Regions from separate parts of the Ideonella sp. genome, predicted to be linked through region 2. Evidence: predicted binding sites of a transcription regulator. Region 2 holds the regulator's gene; each other region holds the start of a gene.
What was found. The regulator FNR, encoded in region 2, switches genes on or off when oxygen is low (the NO sensors DNR and NnrR bind a similar motif). The targets are predictions, from matches to a motif close to TTGATNNNNATCAA.
Positions count from the first base shown of each region.

Region 1: ACE3SG_RS10535 (hemerythrin domain-containing protein) is a predicted target of FNR. The motif match lies at 3,613-3,626, and genes of this name have one in related genera.
Region 3: ACE3SG_RS18710 (OmpW family protein) is a predicted target of FNR. The motif match lies at 4,976-4,989, and genes of this name have one in related genera.
Region 4: ACE3SG_RS26885 (universal stress protein) is a predicted target of FNR. The motif match lies at 4,964-4,977, and genes of this name have one in related genera.

Region 1 covers NZ_JAYSDQ010000006.1:217,191-224,919, forward strand. Annotated here, with positions in the region: gene ACE3SG_RS10520 (methyl-accepting chemotaxis protein) at 1-1,480, opposite strand, end outside; gene ACE3SG_RS10525 (response regulator transcription factor) at 1,631-2,317, shown strand; gene ACE3SG_RS10530 (ATP-binding protein) at 2,405-3,535, opposite strand; gene ACE3SG_RS10535 (hemerythrin domain-containing protein) at 3,676-4,290, shown strand; gene ACE3SG_RS10540 (ornithine carbamoyltransferase) at 4,336-4,839, opposite strand; gene ACE3SG_RS10545 (Crp/Fnr family transcriptional regulator) at 5,075-5,866, shown strand; gene ACE3SG_RS10550 (PAS domain S-box protein) at 5,879-7,729, opposite strand, start outside.
Region 2 covers NZ_JAYSDQ010000026.1:51,162-58,890, reverse strand. Annotated here, with positions in the region: gene ccoP (cytochrome-c oxidase, cbb3-type subunit III) at 1-604, shown strand, start outside; gene ccoG (cytochrome c oxidase accessory protein CcoG) at 620-2,179, shown strand; gene ACE3SG_RS26275 (hypothetical protein) at 2,237-2,491, shown strand; gene ACE3SG_RS26270 (hypothetical protein) at 2,527-2,790, shown strand; gene fnr (fumarate/nitrate reduction transcriptional regulator Fnr) at 2,849-3,634, opposite strand; gene hemN (oxygen-independent coproporphyrinogen III oxidase) at 3,734-5,173, shown strand; gene ACE3SG_RS26255 (sulfite exporter TauE/SafE family protein) at 5,190-5,897, shown strand; gene icd (NADP-dependent isocitrate dehydrogenase) at 6,025-7,278, shown strand; gene ACE3SG_RS26245 (glycoside hydrolase family 5 protein) at 7,415-7,729, shown strand, end outside.
Region 3 covers NZ_JAYSDQ010000014.1:121,507-129,235, reverse strand. Annotated here, with positions in the region: gene ACE3SG_RS18740 (glutathione S-transferase family protein) at 1-58, opposite strand, end outside; gene ACE3SG_RS18735 (LysR family transcriptional regulator) at 133-1,146, opposite strand; partial or broken gene ACE3SG_RS18730 (DUF2917 domain-containing protein) at 1,206-1,466, shown strand; gene ACE3SG_RS18725 (TfoX/Sxy family protein) at 1,523-1,945, opposite strand; gene ACE3SG_RS18720 (porin) at 2,377-3,339, opposite strand; gene ACE3SG_RS18715 (5-formyltetrahydrofolate cyclo-ligase) at 3,584-4,195, shown strand; gene ACE3SG_RS18710 (OmpW family protein) at 4,238-4,846, opposite strand; gene metF (methylenetetrahydrofolate reductase [NAD(P)H]) at 5,033-5,890, opposite strand; gene ACE3SG_RS18700 (TlyA family RNA methyltransferase) at 5,893-6,669, opposite strand; gene ahcY (adenosylhomocysteinase) at 6,674-7,729, opposite strand, start outside.
Region 4 covers NZ_JAYSDQ010000028.1:12,287-20,015, reverse strand. Annotated here, with positions in the region: gene ACE3SG_RS26905 (DUF1501 domain-containing protein) at 1-36, shown strand, start outside; gene ACE3SG_RS26900 (exopolyphosphatase) at 90-1,592, opposite strand; gene ACE3SG_RS26895 (galactose oxidase-like domain-containing protein) at 1,670-3,403, shown strand; gene ACE3SG_RS26890 (ZIP family metal transporter) at 3,643-4,419, shown strand; gene ACE3SG_RS26885 (universal stress protein) at 4,455-4,889, opposite strand; gene ACE3SG_RS26880 (sulfurtransferase) at 5,003-5,872, opposite strand; gene ACE3SG_RS26875 (DMT family transporter) at 5,895-6,797, opposite strand; gene trpS (tryptophan--tRNA ligase) at 6,815-7,729, opposite strand, start outside.

The DNA of each region.
Region 1 (7,729 bases), on a different contig from region 2:
CCACGATCTGCTCCATCGTCCGGCCGGCTTCGTCGACCAGCGAGGTGCCTTGCTCGACCTGTTCGACGCTGCTGGTGATCAGGCTCTTGATCTCCTTGGCCGCTTCGGCGCTGCGCTGGGCCAGGCTGCGGACCTCGCTGGCGACGACCGCGAAACCGCGCCCTTGCTCGCCGGCACGCGCCGCCTCGACGGCCGCATTCAGCGCCAGGATGTTGGTTTGAAACGCGATGCCGTCGATCACGCCGATGATGTCGGCGACGCGTTTGCTGCCGTCGTTGATGCCCTTCATCGTGTCGACCACGCGGGAGACGACCGCGCCACCCTTGATCGCCACCTCGCTGGCCCCGATGGCGAGTTGACTGGCCTGTTTCGCGCTGTCGGCGTTGTTTCGCACCGTCGCGCCCAGCTGATCCATCGTCGCGGCGGTCTGCTGCAGGGCACTGGCTTGTTCCTCGGTGCGTTGGCTGAGGTCGGCGTTGCCGGTGGCGATCTGCGCCGAGCCGGTGGCGATCGACTCGGAGGCGCCACGAACGTCACCCACGATGCGCGCCAGGCTGGCCTGCATGGCGCCCAACGAAGCCAGCACGCTGCCGGCGGGCGCGGTCTCGGCGCCGGGGACTGGTGTGAGCTCCCCATTGGCCACACGCTGCGCCACCACGCCGAGCGCAGCCGGCTCGTCGCCGAGGGCGCGGGTGAGGTTGCGCGCGATCAGAAAGCCGGCCAGCCCCGCGGCGGCGAAGGTCAACAGGCAGGTCGCCGCGAGCAGGTTGCGCTGGGTCCGGAACGATTCTTCAGCCTGCGCCACCTGCGCTGCGGCGCCGCTGGCGGCGAATGCGCGGTAGTCTTCGCTCGCCTTGACGAGCGCCACGAGCTGCGGCCGGCATTCGTCGTTCATCTTGGTGATCGCGTCGTCGCGATGGCCGTCGAGTGCCAACTGGACGATGGCCGTCGCAATCGGGCCGTAGGTCGCCTCGACCTTGTCGATGCCGCCGATCTTCTGGCGCACATCCTCGGGCACGCCGGGGGCATTGGCCATGTCCCGCAGCTTGGCCATTCGCATCTGCACATCTTCGTGGGCCTGGGTCACTGCGGCCTTTTCGACCGCCAGATCGTCGGGCTTGGTGACGAGCACGAGGTTGCGCACGGCGATGGCTCGGCGGCCCACCGCGTCGCGAACGCTCTCGGCCAACAGCACGCGCGCATTGGCGCCGTGAACGAATCCGCTGAAACGGGTGTCGGCATCGGACAGTGATTTCAGCGACAGCCCCGCCACCAGCAGCACCATCAGCGCCAACGCTCCGTAAGACGTCAGCAGCTTGAGACGGACGGACATGTTGTCGAACATCATGGGTTCCCCCCGCAGGTGAGTGAGGGGCAGCGCGGCGGCGCGGCGGTTTTCAGATCGGTAAAGTCGCTCATTACTGCGAGACTCCTGGAGGATTTCAGATCGGCAGAAGTGCCGGCGACCGGGCGGCGGCAACCGTCACACGCCTATCGGCGCGAATCTCCGTACTGTTTAGCGAATTTATTCGCTCTTCGGGAATGAAATGCGAATTCACCGGGCTCATCGCGCTTTTGGCTTGGCGCCGCTGTGATTGAATCGGCAGGGCCCTGACCCACTCCGTCATCCATGCTCCCCAAGACCCTGGCCCTGATCGAGGACGATCAGGAATACTCGGAAGGCCTGTCGCGCTATCTGCGCGAACTGGGGGTCAGCGTCGACGCGTTCGCCGACAGCAACGACCTGCTGGCGCACGCCGATCCCTACGGCTACGAGTTCTACGTCACCGACCTGATGCTGCCGGGCGTCGACGGAGCGGACCTCATCAAGATCCTTCGGCAAAGAACCAATGCCGGCGTGCTCGTGGTGTCGGGCCGCCTGGCCCCGGAAACCTTCAAACAGGTCATCACGGCCGGGGCGGACATGTACCTGACCAAGCCGGTGCAGTTCGAGCAGATCGCCCTGGCGATCGAGGCGGTGTGTCGCCGGTCGGTGGCGCTGGACGCGACGCAGAACGTCTGGCGCCTGGACCGGCGCGTGGGCCAACTGATCGCGCCCGACGGGGCGCGGGTCGACCTGAGTGACGCCGACCGCAGCCTCGTCGAGTGCTTCGTCGAGGCAAAAGGCGAGGTCGTCCCGAGAGAGACGCTGCTGCAGCGCCTTGGCCGCACCGACGACCCCGAGGCCTCGGGCGGCTTGAACGCCACGGTCTTTCGCCTGCGCCGCCGCATCGAGCGTGCCACGCCGGCGACCGTGCCGCTGCAGACCAAGTCGGGGGTCGGCTACGCCTTTCGAGCCCCCCTCAAGGCGATCTAAGTCAACGCTGAACAAGTCCCTCGCGGGTCGCGCGTGCCTGCGCGCAGCCTCGCGGGGACTTATTCAGCGTCGCCCTGACGGCGGCGTCTAGCCTGCTCCCGTCTGGTCGATCACCAGGCGCAGCGTGGTGCCCTCGGGCCCGGTGCGCGCCACCTCGACGGTGCCGCCATGCAGGGCCATCACCTGCCGGACGATGTAGAGCCCCAGGCCGTTGCCGGTGTTGCTGTCGCTGCCCCGTGCGCCGCGCGAGAACAGGGTGGGCAAGAGTTCGGGGCGGATCCCCGGGCCCGAATCGCTCACCTCGATGACCAGGCCCAGCGGGTCGTCCGAATCGTCGATCAGCACCTTCACCGGCGAGCCGGGCGGGCTGAATTTCAAGGCGTTGGACAGCACATTGCGCAGCGCCAGCCGCGCCAGGCTCATGTCCATGAAGGCGGTCCGCGTCGACGTGTTGCGCCGAACCTGGATCCGATGTCGCTCGGCGTCGGGCATGTCCGCGATGCTCACGGCGATCAGCGTGTCCACATCGGTATCGGTGCGCAGGATGGGCTCTGGCCGCGCCAGCAAGGCCGCCACGGCCAGCGTGTTGTCGATGCTGCCCAACACCTGGCCCAGCACGGTCTGTGCGCGCACCAGTTGCTCTGCCGCGAAACCCTCGCCCATCGTGCGCAGCGCCCCTTGCGCGCTCTGCAGGGCGGCCGAGGCGTTGTTCAGCGGCTGCCGCACTTCGTGGGCGAGGACATCGAGCATTTCCGTCCGCTCGTGCAGCAACGCATCCAGCGCCGCCGCATGCTCTTCGATCTGGTTTCGAAGAAGCTGCTCGCGGCGCAGGGCGGCTTGCGTCTCCTTCAGCTGGGTCACCTCGGTCACCTGGACCAGGAACCCCCGGACGACACCGTCCACGACGTCGGGGATGTACTCTGCCAGGCTGTGGCGTTGAACGCCCCCCGGGCCCGGGACGATGCGCTCGAACACCTGGCTTTCACCGGCCAGCGCCGCGCGCATGTACGGCTCGTTCTGCGCGAACAGGTCGGGGCCGAGCAGGTCGCGGATCGAAGTGCCGATCAGGCGATCGGGGTCGGCGCCGAACCATCGCTCATAAGCCCGGTTGGCGAACCGGCAGCGCAGGTTGCGGTCCCAGTAGGCCAGCATCGACGGCACACGGTCGACCAGCAGCCGCATGTAGTAATCGACACCGTTGTCGAATTCGTCGCTCATCGGGATGGCCTTGCAAGATGGATCAGGCTTCTTCTTGGCATTCTGCGGCCTGTTCCGTGCCCCAGCGGTCTCGCGGCTTGATCTTCAGCAAGGGGGCAGGGGCGCCGCCGAGCGAAGCTGTGGTGAAGGAGATTTCTGCCATGGCCCCCTTGACCCTGACCGTTCTTCGCGACGAGCACGCGGCGCTGGCCGCGATGCTGCGCTCGGTGCTGCTGCTGTTGGGCGACCACCGCCAACGCGGCACGCTGCCGGATTTCTCGGTGCTGCGGGCCATGCTGTTCTACGTCGACGAGTTTCCCGAGAAGCGCCACCACCGCAAGGAAACCGAGCTGCTGTTCCCGAAGCTGCGGGCCCGCACCCCGCTGGCGCGGCCCCTGTTGGACCGCCTGGACCAGGACCACGCGAGCGGCGAACAGCGGGTGCGCGAGCTGGAGCATGCGTTGCTCGGCTTCGAGATGATGGGTGAGTCGCGGCGCGACGCGTTCGAGCAGGCGATGGCGCGTTACGTCGATTTCTACCTGGCCCACATGGCGCTGGAAGAGCGCGAGGTGCTGCCGCTGGCCGAACGGGTGCTCACCGCCGACGACTGGCGCGACCTGGACGAGGCCTTTGCCGCCAACCAGGACCCGCTGACCGGCCACGACGCCGAGGGCCCATACCGCGCGCTGTTCACCCGCATCGTCAATCTGGTGCCTGCGCCGCTCGGCCTGGGCCCGGCATCGACCGCGGCCAAGGCCGCTGCCCGTCGGGGGTGAGTGGAAGAAGAGTTGACCGGCCGCCTGCGCCGGCCGGCCGGTCCATCAGATGATCGTGGACAGCAGCACGGCCTGCATCACGTAGCGGCGCTTGTCGGCCAGCGGCTCGTCGCCGGTCAGCAGTGGCGCCAGTTCGGCGCTGGCGTGTGAGGCCGTGGCCAGCCCGTCGTAGACCGGGATGCTGGCGACGCCGGCCAGCTGCTGCACCAGCGAGGCCGGCAGGCCCTGGCATTCGACGGCGTCGTACAGGCGCCCGAGCAGGCGGGCGGTGTCCTGCACCTCGTTGTATTGGCTTTGCGGCGTGAACGCCGAGCGGATGACGGCCACATGCCCGCCCAGCGCGGCGGCGGCGGCGCAAAAATCTTGTGCGGCGGTGGTCTCGTCGTTGGCGCGCAGCAGCCCCAGCTTCTTTCCCCGCAACAAGGGTTGCGTGGTCCCGGCCTGGGCGGCGCGCTGCAACTGGCGTGCGCTGTCGAGCAGCGTCTGGCGGTCGGGCCAAGGCAGCTTGGCAGGTCCGTCAAAAGAGCCGGGTTGGGCGAGCGGGTGCATGGCGTTTGGGGAGGTGGTACGCACGACAGGGATCTTGGGAACGAAGCCTACGGGCCCGCACGGCCGCGGCTTTGATGCCCGTCAACCCACCGCCGTGCACTCCGTGTTGATACCGAGTTGACACAAGGTGTTCACGCAGCGTTACCGAGCGACGCCGGCCGTTGTCACGCCATTGCCGGGCGCTGCCTAGCATTCACTCACCGCCCCAAGCACCGACCCTTCAGGAGAGACCGACATGCTGAGCACCGCCACCCCCCACGCCGCCGCCCCGTTCAACCGCGCTGCCGTGGCTGCCAGCTGGGTGCCCAAGAGCGATGCGGCCGCCAACCAGCGCGCCAGCCAGGCGACCTCGGACACGCTGAAGCTGCTGGGTGACCGCCTGTCGCCGCAGCGCCGCGTGGTGCATGCTGGCGACGTGATCTACCAGGCCGGCGAGCGCTTCGGCAACCTCTACATCCTGAACTCGGGCTTCTTCAAGATCGTCACCGTGTCGCCCGATGGCCGCGAGCAGGTCGTGGGCCTGAAGTTCCGCGGCGACTGGCTGGGCTTCGACGGCATCGCCAACAACGAATACGCCTGCGACGCGGTGGCGATGGACATCGGCGAGGTCTGGATCGTCCGCTACGACACGCTGCTGGCGGCCTGCGCGGCCCAGCCGGCGCTGTTGACGGTGCTGCACGAGGCGATGAGCCGCGAAATCGCCCGTGACCGCGACTCGCTGATGTCGGTCTGCACGCTGCCGGCCGATGCCCGCGTGGCCGATTTCCTGCGCTACTGGGCCGAATCGCTGGCCAAGCGCGGCATGCGCACCGACCAGATCACGCTGCGCATGACCCGTGCCGAGATCGGCAACTACCTGGGCATGACGCTGGAAACGGTCAGCCGCGCACTGTCGAAGCTGGCCCGCGACAACCTGATTCGCTTCGTCGAGAAGGGCCGCCGCGACATCCACATCCCCGAGGTGAACGCGCTGAGCGAGTTCATCCAGGGTTGCCTGGCACCCGCTGCGAGCCCCGTTCTCCAGTGACCCAGCGCAGGCTCAGGCCTGCGAGATGACCCGGGCGATCGCCCGCGCCAATTGGGCACGGGTGTAGGGCTTGGGCAGCAGCTCCCAGCTGGCTGGCGCTTCGCGGTCGGCATCGAGCAGCTCTGACGAGAAACCCGACATCAGCAGGATCGCTAGCCGCGGGAAGCGCTGCTGGGCGAGCTGGGCCAGCGCGGTGCCGCGCATGCCGGCCCCCAGCGCGATGTCGGTCAGCAGCAGGTCGAAATCGGCGTCGGGCGACAGCACGTCCAGCGCCTGTTCGGCACTCGTGCACGCCGTCACCACGCACCCCAGCGTGTCGAGGAAGGTGCGCACCACCGCCCGCACCTCCGGGTCGTCTTCGACCAGCAGCACCTTCAGGCCCAGTGGCACGGCGTCGCCGGTGGCGGGGTCGACCTCTTCGCGGCCGATGTCGGTGCCCGGCCGCGGGATGTAGAGCGTCAGCGTAGTGCCTTTGCCGGCGGCGCTCTGGATCTCGACCGCGCCCTTGGACTGTTTGACGAAGCCGTAGACCGTGCTGAGCCCCAGGCCGGTGCCGCGGCCGAGTTCCTTGGTGGTGAAGAAGGGCTCGAACGCCCGCTCTTTCACCTCGTCGGGCATGCCCGTGCCTGTGTCGGCGATCGAGATCGCGACGAAATGCTCGTCGGGCGCCGTGGGGTCGTCCAGCTCGCTGCGCAGCTCGGTCGGCAGGTGCGCGCGCGCACGGCCGCTGAAGCGCAGCGAACCACCGTCGGGCATCGCGTCGCGGGCGTTGATGGCGATGTTCAGCAGTGCCGATTCGAGCTGGCCCGGGTCGGCCAGCACCGCCGGGCAATCCGGCGACGCGTCGACCTCGATGCGGATGCGCTGGTCGAGCGTGCGCCGCAGCATGTCGGCCAGCGAATGCAGCAGCTGGCTCACGTCGACCGTGTTGGGCTGCAGCACCTGCCGGCGCGAGAACGCCAGCAGCTTGCTGGTCAGCTCGGCGCCACGCCGGCTGGCACGGGCGGCCGCGGCGACCAGCTGCTGGCCATAGGCATCGTCGGCCAGGCCCGGCAGCTCTTCCAGCACCTGCAGGTTGCCCTGGATCACCGTCAGCAGGTTGTTGAAATCGTGGGCGATGCCGCCGGTCAGCTGGCCGACGCTCTCGAGCCGCTGGGCGTGGTTCAAGGCCTCTTCCGACTGGGCCCGTTGCTGGCTGCTGGCCAGCAGGTTGGCCAACGATTCGAGAAAACGCAGCTCGTCGTCACCAAAACGGCGGTCGCCGCGCGCATGCACCGTGAGCACGCCGGTCACCCGGCCGCGGTCGGACAGCGGCACGGCCACGCCGCTGGTCAGTGCAGCCTCGGCGTAGGCGGGCGGCATCTGGAAGCGCTGTTCGGTGCGGTAATCGGTGACAACGATGGGTTTGCCCTCGGCGTAGACCAGCCCCGCGGGCCTGTCGGGGCGGTTGGGCACCCGCGCGCCGACGCCTTCGCCGGGCAGCAGCCCGACGCCGCCGGCGACGCGAAACTCGAGCCGGCTGGGTTCGAGCAGCATCACCGATGCCGATTCGACCTGCAGCGCTTCGGCGGCGATCGCCGGGACCTGGTCGAGCAGGGCCTGCGGGTCGCGCGCATCCACCGCCAGCCGGCCCAGCTGCGCCAGGTGCTCGCTGTAGCGTGCCCGCTGCAGGGCCTGCAACACACGCGGGTAGGCGCCGATGTCGCGGATGGCCGCCACCACCAGCGGCAGGCCGTGGTCCTGCAGCGGGCTCAGCGCGATCTCGACCATCACCTCGCTGCCGTCCCGGCGCCGGGCCACCAGTTCCATCTGGGTGCCCATCGGCCGCGAGCGGGGGGCGCGGCCATAGGCCTCGCGGTAGGC
Region 2 (7,729 bases):
GGCGATGAACCCGGTCTACGCCGACCTGGTGGGCAAGCCGGTCGAGCAGCTGGCCAAGAACCCGAAGGCGATGGCGATCGGCGAGCGGCTGTTCGCCAACACCTGCGCCCAGTGCCACGGCGCCGACGGGCGCGGCAGCAAGTCTTTCCCCGATCTGACCGACCGCGACTGGCTCGGCAGCGGCCAGGAGGGGCTGGACGCCTACATCCACAAGACCATCGTCGAAGGTCGCCGCGGCGTGATGCCGCCGATGGCCGCCGCCGTGGGCAATGGGGACGACGCGCGCAACGTGGCGCAGTACGTGCTCAGCCTGTCGGGCAGCGCGCACAACGAGCTGTCGGCCCAGCTGGGCAAGCCCAAGTTCGCGGCCTGTGCCGCCTGCCATGGCGTGGACGGCAAGGGCAACGCCGCCATCGGCGCGCCGAACCTGACCGACAAGATCTGGCTGCACGGCTGGGGCGAGCCGGCGATCCTCGCGATGATCAACGGCGGCAAGACCAACGTGATGCCGCCGCAGGCCCAGCGCCTGACGCCCGAGCAGGTCGAGGTGCTGACGGCCTATGTCTGGAGCCTGTCGCACCCCACCCAGGTGGCCGGGCAGTGATCGTGATGCAGGCCCATGCGTATGCTTGAACCGACGGCCAGCAAGCCAGCGGCTCGCGTGATCCCGATCGCCCCCGCGCCGGCTGAGGCCGGTGCAGGCGAGGGCGAGGGCAGCGGCGTTCTTGTCTCGCTGTACCAGAAGCAGAACAAGATCTACCCGCGCGCGGTCAGCGGCACCTTCGCCACCTGGCGCTGGCTGCTGGTCTGGGCTACGCAGCTGGTGTTCTACGGCATGCCGTGGCTGGTCTGGAACGACCGCCAGGCGGTGCTGCTCGACCTGGTCTCGCGGCGCTTCTACATCTTCGGCCTGGTGCTCTACCCGCAGGACTTCATCTACCTGACGGGCCTGCTGATCCTCTCGGCCTACGCCTTGTTCCTGTTCACCGCGGTGGCCGGGCGTCTGTGGTGCGGCTACGCCTGCCCGCAGACGGTCTACACCGAGATGTTCATGTGGGTCGAGCAGAAGTTCGAGGGCGACCGGGCCCAGCGGATGAAGCTCGACAAGAGCCCCTGGACCTGGGAGCGCCTGGCCCGCAAGGGCGGCAAGCAGACGGTCTGGCTGGCCATCGGGCTGTGGACCGGCTTCACCTTCGTCGGCTACTTCACGCCGATCCGCAGCCTGGCGCAAGAGGCGCTGACCCTGGGCTTCGGCCCGTGGGAGTGGTTCTGGGTGCTGTTCTACGGCTTTGCCACCTACGGCAACGCCGGCTACATGCGCGAGCAGGTCTGCAAGTACATGTGCCCCTACGCGCGCTTCCAGAGCGCGATGTTCGACCGCGACACGCTGATCATCAGCTACGACACGAAGCGCGGCGAGCCGCGCGGCGCAAGGCTGCGCAAGGGCGATCCGGCGGCGGCCACGCAGGGCGCGTGCGTCGACTGCGGGCTGTGCGTGCAGGTCTGCCCGACCGGCATCGACATCCGCAAGGGCCTGCAGTACGAGTGCATCGGCTGCGCCGCCTGCATCGACGTGTGCGACGGCATCATGGACAAGATGGCCGCCGGGCTGCCCCAAGCTGCCGCGTCCACCGCGAGCGGCGGCGATGCGGCGGCCAGGGGGCCTTATCGGCGCGGGCTGATCCGCTACGCCACCGAGAACAGCCTCGCCGAGCACCTGGGCTGGCGCCAGATCCTGCAGCGGGTGCTGCGGCCGCGGGTGCTGATCTACAGCACGGTGATGCTGCTGATCGCCGGGGCCTTCGTGGCCAGCCTGGCGCTGCGCAGCCCGTTCCGGGTCGACGTGGTGCGCGACCGCGCCTCGCTGGCGCGCCTGGTCGAAGACGGCCGGGTCGAGAATGTCTTCCGGCTGCAGGTGATGAACGTGACCGAGACACCGCAGCACTACCGTGTCAGCGCGCAAGGCCTGCCAGGGCTGGCCCTGGCGCGGGGCAGCGAGTTGACGCTCGCGCCGGCCGAGGCAAGGTGGCTGACGGTGGCGTTGCAGTTGCCGCCAGAATCGGCCGCCCAGGTGGGTGCCGGCCCCCACCCGATCGAATTTCGTGTAGAACGTGAGTCTGTCGGGGCTGAGCCGCCGGCGCAGGTGAGCGAGAAATCCAGCTTTGTGGTGCCGCGCTGAGAGAGCGGCACGGTCCAACACTGGCCGCCAACGAAGGTGGCCCAGAGGAGTGAAGCGATGAATGCGACCCGTACGCAAGACCAGGCGCTGCAGGCGCGCGCCTGGTGGCGTGAGCCGATGGTGTGGCTGATGATCGGCGGCCCGCTGGTCGTGGTGGTCGCCAGCCTGGTGACTGCGGTCATCGCCGCGCGTGGGGCCGACCCCGTGCTGAATCTGCAAGAGCGTGGCGGTGTGAGCGAGCGCTCGGCCGCGCCGGACGCGATGACGCCCGCGCTGCAGGCACGCAACCACGCCGCCACCGCCAAGCCCTGATGGGTGACACCGTGGCGCCAAACGGGGGAGCCGCCATGCCCCACCACCACGTGGCAGAGATCGATGTTGCGCCGCCGGTGCGCTGGCTGTGCATCCTCTGGCCGGCCTTCCTGATGGCGGGCGTGCTTGAGATGCTGGTCTTTGCCGTCGTCGACCCCCACCAGCTTTCATGGGCCGGTGCCGATTCGGCAGACTGGCAGCCGACAACCGTCTACTCGGTGGCTTTCCTGTTGTTCTGGCTGGTGATCGCGCTCGCGTCGACGATCACCCATTTCCTGACCCACCCGAACGTCGAGTGAGCGGCGCGCGGCGCCGATGGGCGCCGTGACGGCATGGCGCCCAGCCGGTGGCTTGCGCTCAGCAGGTGGCGCCGTTGACCAGCTGCTGCAGTCCAGCCTGGTTGATGATGCGGATCTGGCGCTGCCTGACCTGCAGCAGCCCGTCTTCCTGGAACTTCGAGAACGTGCGGCTGACCGTTTCGAGCTTCAGCCCGAGGTAGCTGCCGATCTCTTCGCGCGTCATGCGCAGCACCAGCGCCGAGGCCGAGAAGCCGCGCGACTGCAGGCGCTGGGTCAGGTTCAGCAGAAAGGCCGCCAGGCGCTCTTCGGCGCGCATGCTGCCCAGCAGCAGCATCACGCCGTGGTCGCGCACGATCTCGCGGCTCATGATCTTGTGGAACTGGCGCTGCAGGTCGCCGAACTCGCGCGACAGGTGCTCCAGCTCGGCAAAGGGGATCACGCAGACCTGCGAGTCTTCCAGCGCCACGGCGTCGCAGGTGTGGCGGTCGCCGCTGATCCCGTCCAGGCCCAGCAACTCGCCGGCCATCTGGAAGCCGGTCACCTGGTCGCGCCCGTCTTCGGACGAGACCCGGGTCTTGAAGAAACCGGTGCGCACCGCAAAGAGCGACTGGAAAGGCTCACCGGCGCGAAACAGCGTGTCGCCCCGGGCCACGGTGCGGCGCGTGGCCACCAGCTGGTCCAGCCGGGCGAGGTCGGTGCTCGACAAGCCCACCGGCAGGCACAGCTCGCGCAGGTTGCAGCTGGAGCAGGCCACGTTGAAGGCGCCAGCCCGTTCGCGGGCGCGTTCCGTGGCGGCCGCGCCGGGCTCGCGCGGGGGGAAAGGGCAGGGGTCGGCAGTGGGCATGATCATCCTCAACAACGGCGCAATTTTTCGCCGCAGGGGCCCCCGTCGGCTTGCGCCAGATCAAGCGCCGGGCCGGCACTGCGCGGCACGATTGGCCCCATGCCTGATCTGACCGTTGCCCCTGCTGCCGGCATTGCCACTCCCGAGTCGACGCCGGGCGGCCTGCCGCTTTCGTTGTTGCGCCGCTTCGACGTGCCGGGGCCGCGTTACACCTCGTACCCCACGGCCGACCGGTTCGTCGAGGCCTTCGGCCCGGCCGACCTTGAACAGGCCTTGCGCCAGCGCGCCGACGGGGCCTGCGTCGGCGCCCGCACGCCGCTGTCGCTGTACGTGCACATCCCGTTCTGCGAATCGTTGTGCTACTACTGCGCCTGCAACAAGGTCATCACCAAGCACCACGATCGCGCCGCCGAATACCTGCTGGCGCTGCGCGCCGAGATCGCGCTGTATGCCAAGGTGCTGGGTGCGCCGCAGCCGGTGTCGCAGCTGCACCTGGGCGGCGGTTCGCCCACCTTCTTGAGCGACGCCGAGCTCGAAGGCCTGATGGCCGAGCTGAACGATGCGTTTCGCCTGACCCCGAATGCCGAGGTGTCGATCGAGGTCGACCCGCGCACGGTGACCGCCGAGCGCCTGGCGGCCTTCCGGCGCATGGGCTTCAACCGGCTCAGTTTCGGCGTGCAGGATTTCGACCCCGAGGTGCAGAAGGCCGTGCACCGGGTGCAGAGCTTCGAAAGCGTGCGCGACCTGATCCTGGCGTCTCGCGCGCTGGGCTACGAGTCGATCAACACCGACCTGATCTACGGCCTGCCGAAACAGACGCCGGCCTCGTTCGCCCACACCGTGGCGCAGGTGGCCGAGTTGCGGCCCGACCGCATCGCGCTGTATGCCTACGCGCACCTGCCGCAACGCTTCAAGCCGCAGCGCCGCATTGAAGCGGCGATGCTGCCGCCGCCGGGCGACCGGGTGGCCATGCTGTCCGGCGCGATCGCGGGCTTCATGGGCCATGGCTACAGCTACATCGGCATGGACCACTTCGCGCTCGCCGACGACGCGCTGGCCGCCGCCAAGCGGCAGGGCCGGTTGCACCGCAACTTCCAGGGCTACAGCACGCAGCCCGACTGCGATTTGATCGGCCTGGGCGTGTCGGCCATCGGCCGCATGGGCGCCACCTACAGCCAGAACGCGAAGACGCTGCCCGAGTACTACGACGCGATCCGCCACGGCCAGCTGCCCACCGTGCGGGGCCTGGCACTGACCCGCGACGACCTGCTGCGCCGGGCCGTGATCATGGCGCTGATGTGCCAAGGGCGGGTCGAGTTCGAGTCGATCGAGCTGGCCTACCTGGTGAACTTCCGCGACTACTTCCGGGCCGAGCTGGGCGATCTCGCCACCTTCGCGGCCGAAGGGCTGGTCACCGTGGAGCCGGGCGCGCTGCAGGTGACCGCGTCGGGCTGGTTCGTGGTGCGGGCCATCGCGATGGTCTTCGACAAGCACCTGCAGGCCGACAAGGTGCGCGAGCGCTTCTCGCGCATCATCTGAGCCGCCTGCTGCCGCGATGACCGCCGCCCTGGCGCTGACCGCCTTGCTGATGGGGCTGGCCGGCTCGCTGCACTGCGCGGCGATGTGCGGTGCCCCCAGCATGGCCGCCGTTCGCGCCTGCGGCGGCTCGGCGCGCAACGCCTGGTCGGCCTTCCACCTGGGGCGGCTGGCCGGCTACGCGCTGGCCGGCGCGGTGGCGGCCGCCAGCGTGGCGGCCCTGTCGCACTGGAGCCAGCTGAGCCCGGCGCTGCGCCCGCTGTGGGCGCTGCTGCATGTGGCGGCGCTGGCCCTGGGCCTGTGGTTGCTGATCCGGGGTCGGCAGCCCGATTGGCTCGAACGCGCCGGCCGCGGGGCGCAACGCGCGGCGCAGCCCGACGCGCAAGGCTGGCAGCGCATGACCGGCCCGGCCAAGGCCGGCGGGGTGGGGCTGGCCTGGGTGGCTTGGCCTTGCGGCTTGCTGCAGTCGGCGCTCGTGGTGGCCGCCCTGGCCAACAACGCCGCCGGCGGCGCGGCGGTGATGGCGGTGTTCGCCATCGCCTCGGCGCCCGCGTTGGGCGTGGCGCCCTGGCTGTGGAGCCGTTGGGCCACGGCCAATGGCCAGGTGCTCTCGGCCGGCGTGCAGGCCGGCGCCATCCGCCTGGCCGGCGCGCTGCTCGCCGCGGCCTCGGTCTGGGCGCTGGGTCACGACGTGATCCGGCAGATCGCCATCTATTGCGTCGGTTGAGACCGGCAGGCCCCTGGGTAGACCCGCCGGCCCCTGGGGGTGGTCAGCGGACTGACAGGCAGCCTGAACTAGAATTTCAGGTTCCGAAAACCCCTTTCACAAACAGCGACGCGCGGAGCAAAGCGACATGTACCAGCACATCAAGGTGCCCGAGGGCGGGCAGAAGATCACCGTGAATGCGGACTTCTCGCTCAACGTCCCGAACAACCCGATCATTCCGTACATCGAGGGTGATGGCACCGGCTTCGACATCACACCGGTGATGATCAAGGTGGTGGACGCAGCGGTTGCCAAGGCCTACGGCGGCAAGAAGCAGATCCACTGGATGGAGATCTACGCCGGCGAGAAGTCGACCAAGGTCTACGGCCCCGACGTGTGGCTGCCCGAAGAGTCGCTGGCCGCGCTGCGCGAGTACGTCGTCTCGATCAAGGGCCCGTTGACCACGCCGGTCGGCGGCGGCATCCGCTCGTTGAACGTGGCACTGCGCCAAGAGCTCGACCTGTACGTCTGCCTGCGCCCGGTGCAGTACTTTGCCGGCGTGCCGTCGCCGGTCAAAGAGCCGCACAAGATCGACATGGTGATCTTCCGCGAGAACTCGGAAGACATCTACGCCGGCGTCGAGTGGGAAGCCGAGAGCGACAAGGCCAAGAAGGTCATCAAGTTCCTGATCGAGGAAATGGGCGTCACGAAGATCCGTTTCCCCAACACCTCGGGCATCGGCATCAAGCCGGTGTCGCGCGAAGGCACCGAGCGCCTGGTGCGCAAGGCCTTCCAGTACGCGATCGACAACGACAAGCCCAACGTCACGCTGGTGCACAAGGGCAACATCATGAAGTACACCGAAGGTGGCTTCCGTGACTGGGGCTACGCGCTGGCGCAGAAGGAATTCGGCGCCGAGCTGATCGACGGCGGCCCGTGGTGCAAGTTCAAGAACCCGAAGACCGGCAAGGACATCGTGGTGAAGGACTCCATCGCCGACGCGTTCCTGCAGCAGATCCTGCTGCGTCCGGCCGAGTACTCGGTGATCGCGACGCTGAACCTGAACGGCGACTACATCTCCGACGCGCTGGCCGCGCAAGTGGGCGGCATCGGCATCGCCCCGGGCGCCAACCTGTCCGATTCGGTGGCCTGCTTCGAAGCCACCCACGGCACCGCGCCCAAGTACGCCGGCAAGGACTACGTCAACCCGGGCTCCGAGATCCTCTCGGCCGAGATGATGCTGCGCCACATGGGCTGGACCGAAGCCGCCGACATCATCATCAGCTCGATGGAAAAGTCCATCCAGAGCAAGAAGGTGACCTACGACTTCGCCCGCCTGATGGACGGTGCGACTCAGGTCTCTTGCTCCGGCTTCGGCCAGGTCATGATCGACCACATGTAAATGCGCCTGCAGGCCGACGCCTGCAATCACGCACCAGCCCCAGCGCATGGAAATGCCTGGGGCTTTTTGTTACCTCTTGCCACGGCGAGGCATGTCGATTGCTGTGTAGCGTGCACAGCAACCAAGAAGGCCGACAATGACCCACCGCCGATCGACGCTGAAGTTGCCGCTGCTTGCAATGATGCTGAGCCTGACCGCGAACCTGCACGCACTCGCCGCCGAGGCTGCCGCACCGTCATCGCCAGCTTCGCAGGCCATGCAGGCCGCACCCAAGACACCGCCTCGCCTGACGCTGCGTGGTCCCGACATCATCGACCCCACCAGCGGCCAGCCGATCATGCTGCGTGGTTGGAACTGGGGCCACTGGGAGCAGTTCGAGCCGCAGGATGCGGCCGAGAACGCGGCCCAGGGCGCCAACGTCGTGCGCATCCCGTTGCGCTGGTGGGGCAAG
Region 3 (7,729 bases), on a different contig from region 2:
ACGGGCGCATGGACCAGGAGGAGTAGTTCTTGTTGCCGATGTAGAGCTGCAGGGGCATGGGGGCTCGATCCGTTGCGAAAAAGGTGGCCCCCGATGCTAGGCGTTATGCCGGCCGAGCGTGATGCCTTCTCGTCATCGCGGTGATGCCGGTGGTGCATCGGTCGCCGCTCCTTCTTCGCCGATCGCCCGGCGTGTGTCGGCGGCATGCTGACGCACGAACTCGAGCAGGGCGGTCAATTCGGGCCGCGGCGGGCGGCCTGCGGCATGCGCGCCGGCATGGTCCAGCGCGACCATGAAGTAGGCAAAGGGCGAGCGCAGCCGCAGGGCCGGGCCGAAGGGCTCGACCAGCTCGCCGCGGGCCAGCGCGTCGTGCACCATCGGCAGCCAGGCCAGCCCGACGCCTTGGCCGGCGACGACGGCCTGGATCTGCTGGTGGTTGAAGTTGACGCTGTACCAGCGCCGCGGCGCCAGCTGCGACAGCCCTTGCGCGCTCAACCACGCCGGCCAGGCCAGGGCCATCGCGCTGGGCGTGTTGTCTTCGACCTCGACCAGCGCGTGCTGCGCCAGGTCGGCCGGCTTGGCCAGCGGGGGCACCTCGCCGCGGGCGATCGCGTCGGCCATGCGGGCGCCGACCACGGGCGTCAACACCTCGCCGAACATGCGCTCGGCGCCGGCCGGCGCGCGCTCGGGCCGGCAGTGGCGCAGCAGCAGGTCGAGCTCGGGGTCGTCGGTGTCGGCCAGGCGGTCGGTGGCCGACAGGCGGATGTCGATGCCCGGGTGGCGGCGCTCGAAGTCGGTCAGGCGCGGCATCAGCCACAGCGTTGCGAACGACGGAAAGGTCGACAGGCTGATCTGCGCGCGGCCCTGGGCGATGCGGATCTGGCGCACGGTGCCGTCGAGCCGCACGAGCATCGGCTCGACCGCCCGCAACAGGCTCTGGCCGGCGTGCGTCAGCTCGACCCGGCGCGTGCCGCGGCTGAACAGCATGCTGCCCAGCTCTTCTTCCAGGCTCTTGATCTGGCGGCTGATCGCGGGCTGGGTCAGGTGCAGGTCTTCGGCCGCGGCGCTGAAACTGAGCCGCCGGGCCACGGCTTCGAAGCTGCGCAGGAAGTCCAGCGACAGGGGCCGGGCGCTTGGTTTATTCATGACGTAATCTGATCAATCGACGCCGTCGAAAGCATTGGTGCTAACCCCGACTCCCGCGCATGATGCAGTCCATCGGGAAAACGTTCCCGACCGACCGGAGATTGATGATGAGCACGCATTCCTTCGCTTCCTTGGCCTTGCCCCAGCTGGAACAGCCCAGCAGCCTGGCGCTGCCGCAGGCGCGGCGTTGGGTGGCAAGCGATGCGGGTTGGGTCACCGTGCAGGCCGGCCGCGCCTGGCTGACGCGTGACGGCGACTTCGACGACCACGTGCTGACCACCGGCGAACGGCTGTGGCTGCGCCGCGGCGACGTGCTGACCGCCGAAGCCTGGCAGCCCGGCGAGCCGGCGTGGTTGGTCTGGCGGCCCGAGCCGGCTCAGGCCTTCTTGGCCAGCTTGACGGCCTTGGCGGCCGGCGGTTTGGCCCGCGGCGCGCGCGGCTTGGCCGAGGGTTTGCTGGCCCTGGCGCGCAACGCCGAAGCCAGCGCCTGCCGCGCCCAGGGCAGCATTTGCGCCGGCGAATCCATGGCCTCGGCCGGCGCGCTCCAGTAACTCATCGCCACTTTCTTGCCGTCGGCCGTCTGGAACTCGAACGGCCGACAGCCGGCGGCTTCGAAGGCGCGGCGGCTCTCGTCGTCGGTCTTCAGGAACAGGTCGTCGCCGACGATGATGGCGATGAAGACCTCGTCGACATAGAGGCCGTGGCCGCCGAACATGCGCTTGACGCGCACCGGGCCGAGTGCGCCGAGCAGCTCACTGCACCAGCGCACGGTTTCCTGGGTCTGGGTGCTGACGGGCATGGCGGGGAGTTTAGAGGCGGGGTTGCATGATCCACTGTCACGGTAGTGGCGCAGGGCGATGGCGGCCCCCCCCCGCTCTGCGGCCCGCTCGCGGGCGACTGTTTGCGGTGAGCCACGGGCTGCCCATCAACACCGTGGTGCCCGATATCCGTTGGGGCGACCGCGAATGAGGCCCGCTGAGCGGGGGCACCACCATCACCCTGTGGAACTGACCGCGGCATGGCACGCCGTGCACAGGCACCCGGCCCTCGCGCCGACCTTCGCAGTCCCGGCCCAGCCTTCGATGTTCAAAGTCCAGCACGGACATGAAAAAAGGGGTCACCCGTGAAGGTGACCCCAACATCTCTGGAGCGCGCCTGGTGCCACGTCCCCACGCGGCGGCGCGCCCGAGACCTCTGAAAATCTGTCGCGCTGATGCGATGGATCGTCGCTCAGAAGTTGTGCTTGATGCCCACGTCGTAACCGGTGGTTTTCAGGTTGTCGGGGACGTTGTCGCGGCCTTCGTGCGTGACGTCAGCATAGACCGTTGTGCGCTTGGACAGGGCGTAGTGATAACCCAGGCTGAACTGGCGATCGCGGATCACGTCGGTGGTCGAGTTCTTCAGCTCGCCCCAGCTGGCGCGCAGCTCGCCCTGGCCGATCGGCGCGGTGGCCGACACCAGGTACGAGCGGGCCTTCTGGTCGCTGCCGTCGCGGCCGGTGCCGAAGAAGGCGCCCACCTTGACGAAGCCGAAGTTGTAGCTGCCGTTGACCGTGGCCCAGTAGTCGTCTTCATCGGCCGGGTTCTCGTAGCCCACGCCCAGCACGATCGGGCCACTGGCCCAGGCGCCGCCCAGGCTGTACGGGCGCTTCTCGCCAACGCCGCTGGCCGGCGTGTTGCCATCGGCCTCGGCGACCTGCGCGCCGAAGGTGAAGCCGTTGGCGCTGAAGCGGTAGTTCACGCTGTTGCTGTAGCGGTTCGTGCCGATGCGGCCGTTGACGATCGTGCTGTTCGACGCCACGGTGTCGGTGCCCCACGGGTCGGCGACGAGCTGGCTCAGCGCGTAGGCCGGGTTGTCTTCGCGGCCCAGCGACACGCGGCCAAAGCCGCCTTCGAGGCCGACGATCGCCTTGCCGTCCCAGAAGGCGGCCTTGGTCTGGGTGCCGTCGTCGGCGTTGAAGCGGTGCTCGATCTGGAACACGGCCTTCAGGCCGTCACCCAGCTCTTCGGTGCCGCGAAAACCCAGGCGGCTGCCGGAGCCGTTGCGGACTTCGTTGTTCTTGACGGCGTCGGCCTGCTGGGCGACCGAGAGGTCGACCCGGCCATAGACGGTGACGGACGATTGGGCGAAGGCACTGCCGCTGAACGCAGCGGCCAGGGCCAGGGCGAGGGGGGCCAGGGAACGGGTGGTCATGGGTCGGTGTTGTCTTCAGAAGGGACGCAGTGGTCCGGGAAAACCCGACTCTAAGGACCGAGTGGTGTGGCACCAAGACGCCCACGGCGAATAGTCCATTGCAGAAACAGCAATAACGATTCATTCGATCGACATGCCCTTGCAGATTCGTTCTGAATCAAGGCATTGCCGTGCGCATGCCCGTGGCCCAAGCGGGCCGGGCGCCGGCACAATCGTCATCCCTGTCTCGCACCCGCCACGGACCATGACGCTGCCGTTCAAGCTGAACCTGGAGCCCTCGCGCGACAAGGCCGTGCTCCGCAAGCAGTTGCAGGCCGAGCGCATGGCCTTGCTCGACCGCCACCAGCGGGCCGCCCACCTGCAAGAGGTGCTGCAGGTCTGGTTGATCGGCCGGCCGGAAAAGACGATCGGCGCGTACTGGCCGATCAAGGGCGAGTTCGACGCGCTGCCGGCGCTGTACCGCTGGAGCGAGGGCCACGACGAGCGCCGCATCGGCTTGCCGGTGATCGACCGCGAGACCAAGCAGCTGCGGTTCCACGTCTGGTACCCGGGCTGCCCGATGGAAGACGACGCCTACGGCATCCCGAAGCCGAAGAACACGGAAGAGTTCCACCCCGAGCTGCTGTTGGTGCCCTGCGTCGGCTACGGGCCGGGCGGCGTGCGCCTGGGCTACGGTGGCGGCTTCTACGACCGCACGCTGGCGGCGATCACGCCCAAGCCGGCGACCGCCGGCCTGGGCTATGCGCATGGCTATGTGCCGTGGCTCGAAGGCGAGCCGCACGATGTGCCGCTGGATGCGCTGCTGACGGAAGAAGGCGTCTTCTGGCAGCGCACCTGGCCGGGCCAGGTGATCTGAACCGAACCCCGGGGCTGCCCGGCGCAGCCCCCAGGCCAGGGCTTAGAAACGCTTGCCGAAGCCGATGCTGGCCAACCAGGGGTTGACCTTGAAGTCACCGGCCTTGACGCCGAACGACGACACCTCGGTGCCGATCTGCACCTTCTTCACATCCACGTTCAGCAGCCAGCCACCGCCCAGCGGGAAGTCGGCGCCGACCTGCGCGGCCAGGCCGAAACTGTCCCTCTTGAGCGTCGGTTGCAGCGCGGCTTCGACGGCCGGATCCCAGCTCACGTCCGAGATGTGCGTGTAGTTCAGACCCAGACCGACGTACGGGCGCCAGACGCTCAGGCCGGTGAAGTGGTACTGCGCGGTCAGCGTCGGCGGCAAATGCTTGAAGCTGCCGATCTTGGCGCCGGCGGACTTCACGTCGTGCTGTTGCGGGTAGGTCAGGATCAGCTCCATCGCCCAGTTGGGCGACAGGAAGTAGCTGATGTCGACTTCGGGGATGACCTTGTCGTTGATCGACAAGTCGAGGCCGGTCGAATCGTCGTTGGCCGAGGTCAGGCTGACGGCGCGGGCTCGGACGATCCAGTCGCCCTGGTCTTGCGCATGGGCAGCGAGCGGGGCCAGGGTGGCCGCAACGGCCAATGCGATGAGGTGACACTTCATGGGGACACTCCTTCTTGGTTGCAATGCTCATGACCCGTAGGCCATGGCTGCATTGCATCGGGAATGCCCTCTTGTCAAATTGCTGCACTGCAACAGCTACCGGGCAAAGCCCCTTGTTGCAATGCAGTATTGACCTGTATCAACCAGCCTCGCCGGCGCGCGACGCGCCGGCGCCACAACCCGGCCTCAGACGCCCAGGCGCTTGCAAACCTCGAGCGTCAGCGCGCTCTGGTTCAGCGTGTAGAAGTGGATGCCCGGCGCGCCGCCTTCGATCAGCCGCTCGCACAGCCGGGTGACGATGTCCAGCCCGAACGCGCGGATCGAGGCCGCGTCGTCGAGGAAACCTTCCATCTTCAAAGCCGCCCAGCGCGGGATCTCGATGCCGTCGCGCGCCGCGAACTGGGCGATGCGCGCGTAGTTGTGGATCGGCATGATGCCCGGCACGATCGGCACGGTGATGCCCATCGCGCGCACCTCGTCGACGAAGTGGAAATACGCGTCGGGGTTGAAGAAGAACTGCGTGATCGCCGAGTTGGCACCGGCGCGCACCTTGTCGGCGAAGAACTGCAGGTCACGCTTGGCATAACGCTGCTGTGGGTGGTATTCGGGGTAGGCCGCGACCTCGATGTGCCAGTCGCTGCCCTGCGTCTCGCGGATGAACGCGATCAGCTCGCTGGCGTAGCGGAACTCACCCGCCGTCGCGGTGCCGCTGGGTAGGTCGCCGCGCAGCGCGACCAGGCGGCGGATGCCCTGGGCGCGGTAGGTGGCCAGGATCTCGGCGATGTTGGCGCGGGTCGAGCCGACGCAGCTCAGGTGCGGCGCGGCTTCGTGGCCGAGTGCGGCGATGTCGCGCACGGTCGACAAGGTCTTCTCGCGCGTCGAGCCGCCGGCGCCGTAGGTGACGCTGAAGAACTCGGGGTCGACGACCGCCAGGTCCTGCACCACGGTCTTCAGCTTCTCGCTGCCGACGGGGGTGTTGGGCGGGAAGAACTCGAAGCTGATCGGCACGCGCTTCGAGACGGGGCGGGAGGTGGTGTCGGTCATGGTCAGGTCGGTTCGGGGGTGGAGGCCGCCAAGCGCGCCTCGATGAAGAACTCGCGGTTGCCGTCGCCGCCGGTGGTGGGGCTGTCGCGCCAGGCCACCACGTCCAGGCCGATGCGGCCGCAGGCCTTGCGCAGCTTGGCTTCGACATGGCCGTAGGCGGCGGGGCTCTTCACCAGGCCGTTCTTGCCGATGTCCACCGGCTGCAGCTCGAACTGCGGCTTGACCAGCATCAGCAGCGTGCCGCCGGGCGCCAGCAAGGCCACCAGCGCCGGCAGCACCAGCGTCAGCGAGATGAACGACAGGTCGCCGGTGATCAGGTCGAAGCCGCCGGGCGGCATGGCCTCGCCGAGCTGCTCGCGGGTCAGCGAGCGCGCGTTGACGCCCTCCAGCGCGGTGACGCGCTGATCGGCCGCCAGGCGCGGGTGCAACTGGCCCCGGCCCACGTCCACGCCGACGACACGCGCCGCACCGGCCGCGAGCAGCACATCGGTGAAGCCGCCGGTGCTCTGGCCGACATCGAGCGCGACAGCGCCTTGCACGGTCAGGCCGGCGTCGCGCAGCACCCCCTCCAGCTTCAGGCCACCGCGCGAGGCCCAGCGCAGCTCGGCATCGTCGGTGACCTCGATCTCGCAGCCTTCGGGCAGCTCGTCGCCGGCCTTCTTCGGCACCTTCCAGCCGTTGGGGCCGAGCCAGCGCACGGCGCCGCGTTCGATCAGCCGCTGGGCGGCCGACCGGCTGGGCGCGAGGCCCTGGGCAACGAGCAGTTGGTCGGCACGCATCGGCTTAGTAGCGGTAGGTGTCGGGCTTGTACGGGCCGTTCTTGTTCACGCCGATGTACGCGGCCTGCTCTTCGCTCAGCTCGGTCAGCCTGGCGTTGAGCTTCTTCAGCTGCAGGCGCGCGACCTTTTCGTCCAGGTGCTTGGGCAGCACGTAGACCTTGCCGACCTCATAGGCCTCGGGCTTGGTGAACAGCTCGATCTGGGCGATGGTCTGGTTCGCGAACGAGCTGCTCATCACGTAGCTCGGGTGGCCGGTGCCGCAACCCAGGTTCACCAGGCGGCCCTTGGCCAGCATGATGATGCGCTTGCCGTCCGGGAAGATCACGTGGTCGACCTGCGGCTTGATCTCTTCCCACTGGTACTTGTCGAGCGACGCGATGTCGATCTCGTTGTCGAAGTGGCCGATGTTGCAGACGATCGCCTGGTCCTTCATCTTGACCATGTGGTCGTGCGTGATCACGTTCTTGTTGCCGGTCGCGGTGACGAAGATGTCGGCCTGCGAGCAGGCCTCGTCCATCGTCACGACGCGGTAGCCTTCCATCGCGGCCTGCAGCGCGTTGATCGGGTCGATCTCGGTCACCCAGACTTGCGCCGACAGCGCGCGCAGCGCCTGGGCCGAGCCCTTGCCCACGTCGCCATAGCCGGCGACCACGGCGACCTTGCCGGCGATCATCACGTCGGTTGCGCGCTTGATGCCGTCGACCAGGCTTTCGCGGCAACCGTACAGGTTGTCGAACTTGCTCTTGGTGACCGAGTCGTTGACGTTGATCGCGCGGAACAGCAGCGTGCCCTTGGCGCTCATCTCGTTCAGGCGGTGCACGCCGGTGGTCGTCTCTTCGGTCACGCCGATGATCTGCGCGCTCTTGCGGGTGTACCAGTTCTTGTCGACGGCCAGCTTGGCCTTGATCGCGGCGAACAGCTCACGCTCTTCCTCGCTGCTCGGGTTGGCCAGCAGCGACGCGTCTTTCTCGGCGCGTTGGCCCAGGTGCATCAGCAGCGTCGCGTCGCCGCCATCGTCCAGGATCATGTTCGGGCCTTCGCCCTCGCTGAACGCGGGGCC
Region 4 (7,729 bases), on a different contig from region 2:
CCGGACCGCACGCTGGGTTTCATGCTGCCGGCTTGACGTCGTTGGGCGGCGCGCGTGGGCGGCTTTCGCGGCCCCGCGCGCCGTGACGCTCAGGGCAGTTCGAGCGACAGCGCCCCGCTGCGCGCCCAGGCTTCGGCTTCTTCGCGCAACAGGTGCAGCGCGCGCGGGTGCTGGTCGGCCCAGCCTTGAGGCCAGCGCAAGTAAGCCGTCTGCCCGCGCCGCTCGATGTCGATGGCGCCAGGGTCGACCGAGCCTCGCGCATGGCACTGGATGACCGCCAGTCGCAGGCACAGCAGCTGCCAGGCGACGTCCTCCCGGGCCAGTGCATCGTCGATCTTGCGCAGGCCGCCCCGCTGGCCGAGCACCAGCTCGGCCACCCGGCGCTGCTGGCTTTGCGAAAAGCCGGCAGCGTCGACATTGGCCACCAGGTAGGCACTGTGCCGGTGGTGGTCGTGGTGCGACACCATCAGGCCGATCTCGTGCAGCTCGGCGGCCCAGCGCAGCTCGTGCTGCCGTTCGGCGTCGGCGCCGGGGGCGATCTGGCCATGCCAGCGCAGCGCCAGATCGCGCACGCGCCGGGCCTGTTCGCGGTCGACCGCAAAGCGGTGCTGCAGCCGCTGCACCGAATCGTCGCGCAGATCGTGCCCGCGCGCGAGGTGGTGAGCCACCAGACGGTCATGCAGGTCGATGATCACGCCCTGGCGCAGCGCGCCCTTGGCCGGCAGCAGCTCGGGGATGCGAAAGTGCGTGGCCAGCGTGTACAGGATCGCCACCCCGCCGGCCAGCACCGCACGGCGCTCGGGCTTCAGGCCGGGCAGCTTGATGCGCTCGACCGAGCCGGCGGCGATGCACTCGGTGATCAGCCAGCGCAGCCCCTCGGGCGTGATGCGGCCGTCGGTCTTGCCGCTGGCCGCCAGCACCTCTGAGACAGCGCCGGCCGTGCCGGACGAGCCCAGCGCCTCGTGCCAGCGGTTGGGCGTGTAGTCGGCCAGGGCCTCTTCCAGCTCGGCGCCGGCGGCCACCTGCGCCGCGCGGAAGGCGCTGGCCGAATAGCGGCCTTCAGGAAAGTAGCGCATCGACAGGCTGACGCTGCCGACCTGGAACGACTCGGCCTGCGCGGGCTGCCGGCCTTGGCCAAGGATCATCTCGGTCGAGCGGCCGCCGATGTCGATCACCAGCCGTTTGGCGTCCGACGGCTGCAGGTGCGACACGCCGGCGTAGATCAGCCGGGCTTCCTCGCGGCCCGAGATCACCTCGATCGGCACGCCGAGCGCCGCTTGCGCCCGCTCGAGAAAGGCATTGCGATTGCGTGCCTCGCGCAGCGTCTGCGTCGCGACCGCGCGTACCTGCGCCGCACCCAAACCGGCCAGGCCGTCTCGAAAGCGCTTCAGGCAGGCCAGGCCGCGCAGCGCGGCCTCTTCGGTCAGCATGCCGTCGGCGTCCAGGCCGGCGCCCAGGCGCACGGTTTCCTTCAGGTATTGGTGCCTGCGGTATCGGCCGTCTCGCATCTGGCCGATTTCCAGCCGAAAGCTGTTCGACCCCATGTCTATCGCGGCCAGAGGGCCGGATGGGGAGGGCAAAGTTAGGGGCATGGCCACGAATTGTGCAGGCGAACGACAGGGTGGGCAGGCAAAATTCAGGGCAAACCCAAATATGTGGAGGTGCGTCCATGTCCCGCCCGATGTCGTTGAAGAAGAGTCCGTCCATCATCACCGTGCGCCGCGCTGGTGGCCATGCGCTGAAGCTGCTGGCGATTGCCGCGCTGGCCAGTTGCGGCGGTGCGCTGTCGCCCGATGCCTCGTTGCAAGTCGAGGAAGACCGGCAAAGCGCCTTCGATGCACCGGTCGACTACGGCGCCGGCCCGGGAGTGGCCTGGGACGAAGATGCGAGCGGGCGTGAATCGGCCCTGGGTGAGCAGCGCGCGCAGGCCATCAGCGTGCCCACGGGCCCATCCGATGCGCACCAGAAGGGCGTGTTCGGCGCCGCGTTCACCTGGCCGCTGATCCCGCTGCACACCGTGCTGTTGCCCGACGGCCGTGTGCTCAGCTATGGCAGCAAGCCCAGCGGCATCCAGGGCGCCTTGCTGAACTACGCGATCTGGGACCCGGCACAAGGCATGGGCTCGAAGTCCAAGACGCTGTTGTCCAACACCACGGGCACCGACATCTTCTGCGCCGGCCAGGCCCTGTTGCCGGTGACCGGCGACGTGCTGCTGGTCGGCGGTGACCGCATCGTCAACGGCCAGCGCAACTACGCCAACAACGACGTCAACCTGTTCACCCCGGCCAACAACCAGTTGACCAAGCAGGCCCAGTCGATGGCCTACCAGCGCTGGTACGCCACGTTGATCACCACCGCCAGTGGCGAGCAGGCGGTCATCGGTGGCCGCATCGACCGCTTCTACGAAGGCAACAGCCAGTACCCGCCGACGGCCGACACCTACGCCAGCACCCCCGAGGTCTACAACGCCACCACCGGCTGGCGCACGCTGACCACCGCGACCAGCGACGCGGCCTACGGTGGGCGCGTGCAAGCCTGGAACTACCCGCGTGCCTGGTGGTCGCCGCAAGGCAAGGTCGTCATCTTCAACGTGATGGGTGAGATCTACTCGCTCGACGTGTCCGGCACCGGCGCGGTCACCCAGTTGCCCGGCACGATGCCGGCTGGCGCCTACATGCTGCCGGCGGCGATGTACCAGCCCGGCAAGATCCTGTCGGTTCGCGACGCTGCCCAGGCGGTCGTGGTCGACATCAACGGCGACAGCCCGGTCGTCACGCCGGCCGCGCCGCTGTCGGCCGACCGCCAGTTCGGCAACGCCACCGTGCTGGCCGACGGCAAGGTGTGGGTCAACGGGGGCTCGACCACCGGCAACGACCTGGTCGGCGCGGTCTACGACTCGGAGACCTGGGACCCGGCCACCGGCACCTGGACGCCGGCAGCGACCGCCACCAAGGCACGGCTGTACCACAGCATCTCGATGCTGATGCCCGACGGCTCGGTGCTGACCGGCGGCGGTGGTGCGCCCGGCCCGGTGTCCCAGTTGAACGCCGAAATCTACTTCCCGCCGTACCTCTACAAGAACGACGGCTCGGGCTTGCCGGCGACTCGGCCGGGCATCGTCACCGCGCCCACGGCGGCCACCTGGGGCCAAACCATTCCGGTGGCGATGAGCAACAAGAACGCCGTCACCCGCATGACGCTGGTGCGTTTCGGCGCGGTCACGCATGCGTTCAGCAACGAGCAGCGCTTCCAGGACCTGAGCTTCACGCAGACCGGTAAGAACCTCAGCGTCACCTTGCCGGCCCTGGCCAACAATGCGCCGCCGGGGTTCTACATGCTGTTCGCGATCGATTCGAACGGCGTCCCGTCGAAGGCCAAGATCCTGCGTCTCGGCCAGTCTTGAGCCAGTGTGCCGGCGGGGCTGGCCCGTCGGCCCCATCGCCGGGGCGGGCGGGTCGCTTGGCGAGCGCGGCGCTTGACACGGTTGATAAGATCTCGGCAGATCTGGTCCCGGCCGCCCAGCCGCGCGTGACGGTGGGATTGGGCGACCGCCGCGGGCCGCGGTGCAGGGCACTGCCTGCAGCCGCCAGCTGATTCGCGCCGCCGCGCCTTCGGGCGCGGTTTTCATTTCCACGCCAACCCATGACCCTGCTCTACATCGTTGCCGCCACGCTGATCGGCGGGGTGCTGTCGGTCGTGATCGCTGCGTCGATGACCTTCGCCGTGCTGGGCAGGCTGGTCAAGCACCTGGTCAGCCTGTCGACCGGCGTGCTGCTCGCGACGGCGCTGCTGCATGTGTTGCCCGAGGCGTTTGAGAGCCAGAAGGCCAGCCCGCACGCGCTGTTCACCACCTTGCTGGTCGGGTTGCTGTTCTTCTTCTTGCTGGAAAAGGCCGAGCTGTACCGCCATGCCCACCACCACGAGGGCGACGGGCACGAGCACCATCACCACTTCGATGCCGAGCAGGCCGGGCGCGGTGGCTTCAGCGTGCTGGTCGGCGACAGCATCCACAACTTCTGCGATGGCGTGATCATCGCGGCCGCCTTCCTGGCCAGCCCGGAGTTGGGCGTGACGACCTCACTCGCAGTGATCCTGCATGAGATCCCGCAGGAGGTGGGCGACACCATCGTGCTGATCAACGCGGGCTTCAGCCGCCAGAAGGCGCTGCTGTACAACGCGGCGTCAGGCCTCACCGCGGTGGTCGGCGGGGTGTTGGGCTACTTCGTCGTCGGCGCCTGGCAGGACGTGTTTCCGTACCTGCTGGTGGTGGCGTCGAGCAGCTTCATCTACGTGGCGGTGGCCGACCTGATCCCGCAGATGCAACGGCATCTGCCCTGGCGCGAAATCCTCGCCCAGGTGGCGTGGATCGGGGCCGGGCTGCTGCTGGTGTTGTCGGCCACCCGGCTGATGCACGACTGAGCGGCGCCCGGCCGCTGCGTCGCGCTGGCGGCGCGCTACTTGACGATCAGGATCGGCACCGCGCTGTGCGTCAGCACCTTTTGCGTTTCGCTGCCCAGCAACAGCGCGCTGACACCTCGCCGGCCATGTGACGCCATCACGATCAGGTCACAGCCTTGGGCCTTGGCGTAGTCAGTGATCGCTTCCCAGGGGTGGAGTGCTTCGACGGTGTGGCCCGCGCAGCTCAGGCCTTCGAGGGCCGCGGCGTCGACGACCGATTTCACCCTCGCCGCGGCAATGCGCTCCTGGGCGTCGTAAAACTCCTGCGGCGGCACCGGCTGCATCTCGGAGATTGCGCTGTAGGGGAACGGCTCCTTGACGCTGATCGTCGACAACCGCGCCCCCAGCGTCTTCGCCAGCCGGATGGCGGTCTGAACGGCCTTGGACGTGATGTCGGACCCGTCGGTGGGAACCAGGATGTTGCTGTACATGCTGCTCTCCTTCGCTGGCGCGCCGGAAATGCCCGGCCCATCTGTCAAGTGTTGCGCGTTCGGCGCCGCTTGTCTTGATACCCGTCAAGCACCCAAGGTGTCGCGCGGCAGCCTCAGCCGCGCGCCACCGCCCGCTCGGGGTCGCTGGACCACTCGCTCCACGATCCCGGATAGAGGGCCGAGCCGGTCAGACCGGCGGCTTCCATCGCCAGCAGGTTGTGGCAGGCGGTGACGCCCGAGCCACACTGGTGGACGATGCGTTCGGCGGGCGTGCCGAAGGCCGCAAAGGCCTTCTTCAATGCGTCGGCCGGTAGGAAGCGCCCATCCGCGCCGATGTTGTCCTTGAAGAAGCGGTTGCGCGCGCCGGGGATGTGGCCGGCCTGCGCATCCAGCGGCTCGACATCGCCGCGGAAGCGCTCGGGCGCGCGCGCATCGATCACCAACAGAGCGGCGGGCGAGGCCTGCAGCAGACTGGCTGACACCGTCGGCATCGCGGGTGCCCGGGCCGGGTAGGGCGTGGCAGCCGGTTCGGGCCGGCAGGGGGCCAGGTCGACGGGCCCACCGGCCGCTTGCCAGGCGGCGAGACCGCCGTCCAGCACCGCCACCTGGCTGTGGCCCAGCCAGCGCAGCAGCCACCACGCACGCGCCGCGTACGGGCCGCCCTGGTTGTCGTAGGCCACGACCGGCGTGTCCGGGCCGATGCCCCAGGCCGTCAGCGTTGCGGCAAAGCCTTCGCGTGTGGGCAGCGGGTGGCGACCACCGTCGATCGCGCCGCGCGCCGTCTTCGCGCCCGACAGGTCGCGGTCGAGGTGGGCGTAGCGTGCGCCCGGCAAATGGCCCTTGGCATGCGCGGCCTCGCCGGCCTTCGGGTCGGCGAGGTCGAAGCTGCAATCGAGCAGAACCGGCCAGGCGGCCGATGGGCCGAGCCTGGCCAACAGGTCGGTGGCGCTGATCAGGGGGGAGGGCAGGGGCAGGGTGGGCATGGCGGGCATGAGGAATGGGGCTTCAGGATTCGAAGCTGGATGATTCGCTGGCGGCGGGCGCGCTGCGCTGGCGCAGCCGGGTGGCGGCCAGGCCGGCGCCGACGATCAGCACCATGCCGGCCAGCGCCACGAGCGTGACCGGATCGTCGAAGATCAGCACGCCGAAGATGAACGAGAAGACGATGCCCAGGTACTGCAGGCTGGCGTTGGTGAGCGCCCGGCCGATGGCATAGGCGCGCGTCATCATCATCTGCGCCACGGTGGCCAGCACGCCGGTGGCCAGCAGCAGCGCGGCGCCGAGCCAGGTGTGGCCGTGCGCGCCGCTGGCCAGCATCAGCAAGCCGCCGGCCACGATGCCGCCCAGCGAGAAGTAGAAGACGACGCGGTATTCCGGCTCGCCCACCCGGCCCAGCGCGGTGACCTGCAAATAGGCCATGGCGGCGCCGATGCCCGAGGTGAGGCCTGCCAGCGCGCCCTGGAACTGGTCGTGTTCGAGCGTGGGCTGCAACACCAGCGCGACGCCGGCGAAGCCGGTCAACACGGTGGCCACCAGCCGCGGGTCGACCTTGGCCGAGCCCAGCATCACCGCCCCGCCGATCAGGAACAGCGCCATCCACACCGAGCTCATGTAGTTCAGCGTGATGGCGGTGGCCAACGGCAGCTTGCCGATCGAGTAGAACCACAGCACCAGCGAGCAGACGCCGGTCAGGCTGCGCCAGAAATGCATCCCCGGCACGGTGGTGCGCAGGCTGCCGCCGCGCACCTGGGTGAAACCGAAGATGAACAGGGCGCCCACCACGCTGCGGTACAGCACGATCTCACCGGCGCTGTAGTAGGCCGAGGCCAGCTTGACGCAAACGCCCATGACCGAGAACAGCAGCGCCGCCATCAGCATCAGCAGCGGGGCAGACAGGCGGGGCGTCACGTCGTTGCGCCGTCGTATCAGTACGCCAGGCCCATCGCTTCGCGCACGTCCTTCATCGTCTGCCGGGCGATCGTGCGCGCCCGCTCGGTGCCCATCTCGACGATCCAGTGCACCTGCTTCGGGTTCGACAGGTAGGCCTCGGCACGCTCGCGCCAGGGCTGCTGTTCGCGCTGGATCGATTCGATCACCGGTTGCTTGCAATCGAGGCAGCCGATGCCTGCGGTGGTGCAGCCTTGCTGCACCCACGTCTGCGTCTCGGCGTTGGAGTAGAGCTGGTGGAAAGGCCAGACGGGGCAGCGTGCCGGGTCGCCGGCGTCGCTTCGGCGCACGCGCTGCGGGTCGGTCGGCATGCGGCGGATCTTCTGCGCCACCACGTCGGGCTCCTCGCGCATCTCGATCGTGTTGTCGGCGCTCTTGCTCATCTTCTCGCCGTCCAGGCCGGGCAATCGCGCCGTTTCGGTGAACAGGGCCGCAGGCTCGGGCAGCACCGGCTCGGGCTGCCCGCGGCCGTACAGATGGTTGAAGCGGCGGGCCACTTCGCGCGTCACCTCGACGTGCGCGGCCTGGTCTTCGCCCACCGGCACGAAGTTGGCGCGGTAGATCAGGATGTCGGCCGCCTGCAGCAGCGGGTAGCCGAGGAAGCCGTAGGTTGCCAGGTCGCGGTTCGGCTGGGCCGTGATCTGGTGCTTGTAGCTCGGCACCCGCTCGAGCCAGCTGAGCGGCGTGCCCATCGCCAGCAGCGTGAACAGCTCGGCGTGCTCCGGAATGCGGCTCTGGATGAACAGCGTCGCGCGGTTCGGGTCGACCCCGGCGGCCAGCCAGTCCACCACCATGTCGTAGACATTGCGCTCGATGACCTCGCGCTCCTGGTAGTGGGTGGTCAGCGCATGCCAGTCGGCGACGAAGAAGAAGCAGTCGTGGTCGTCCTGCAG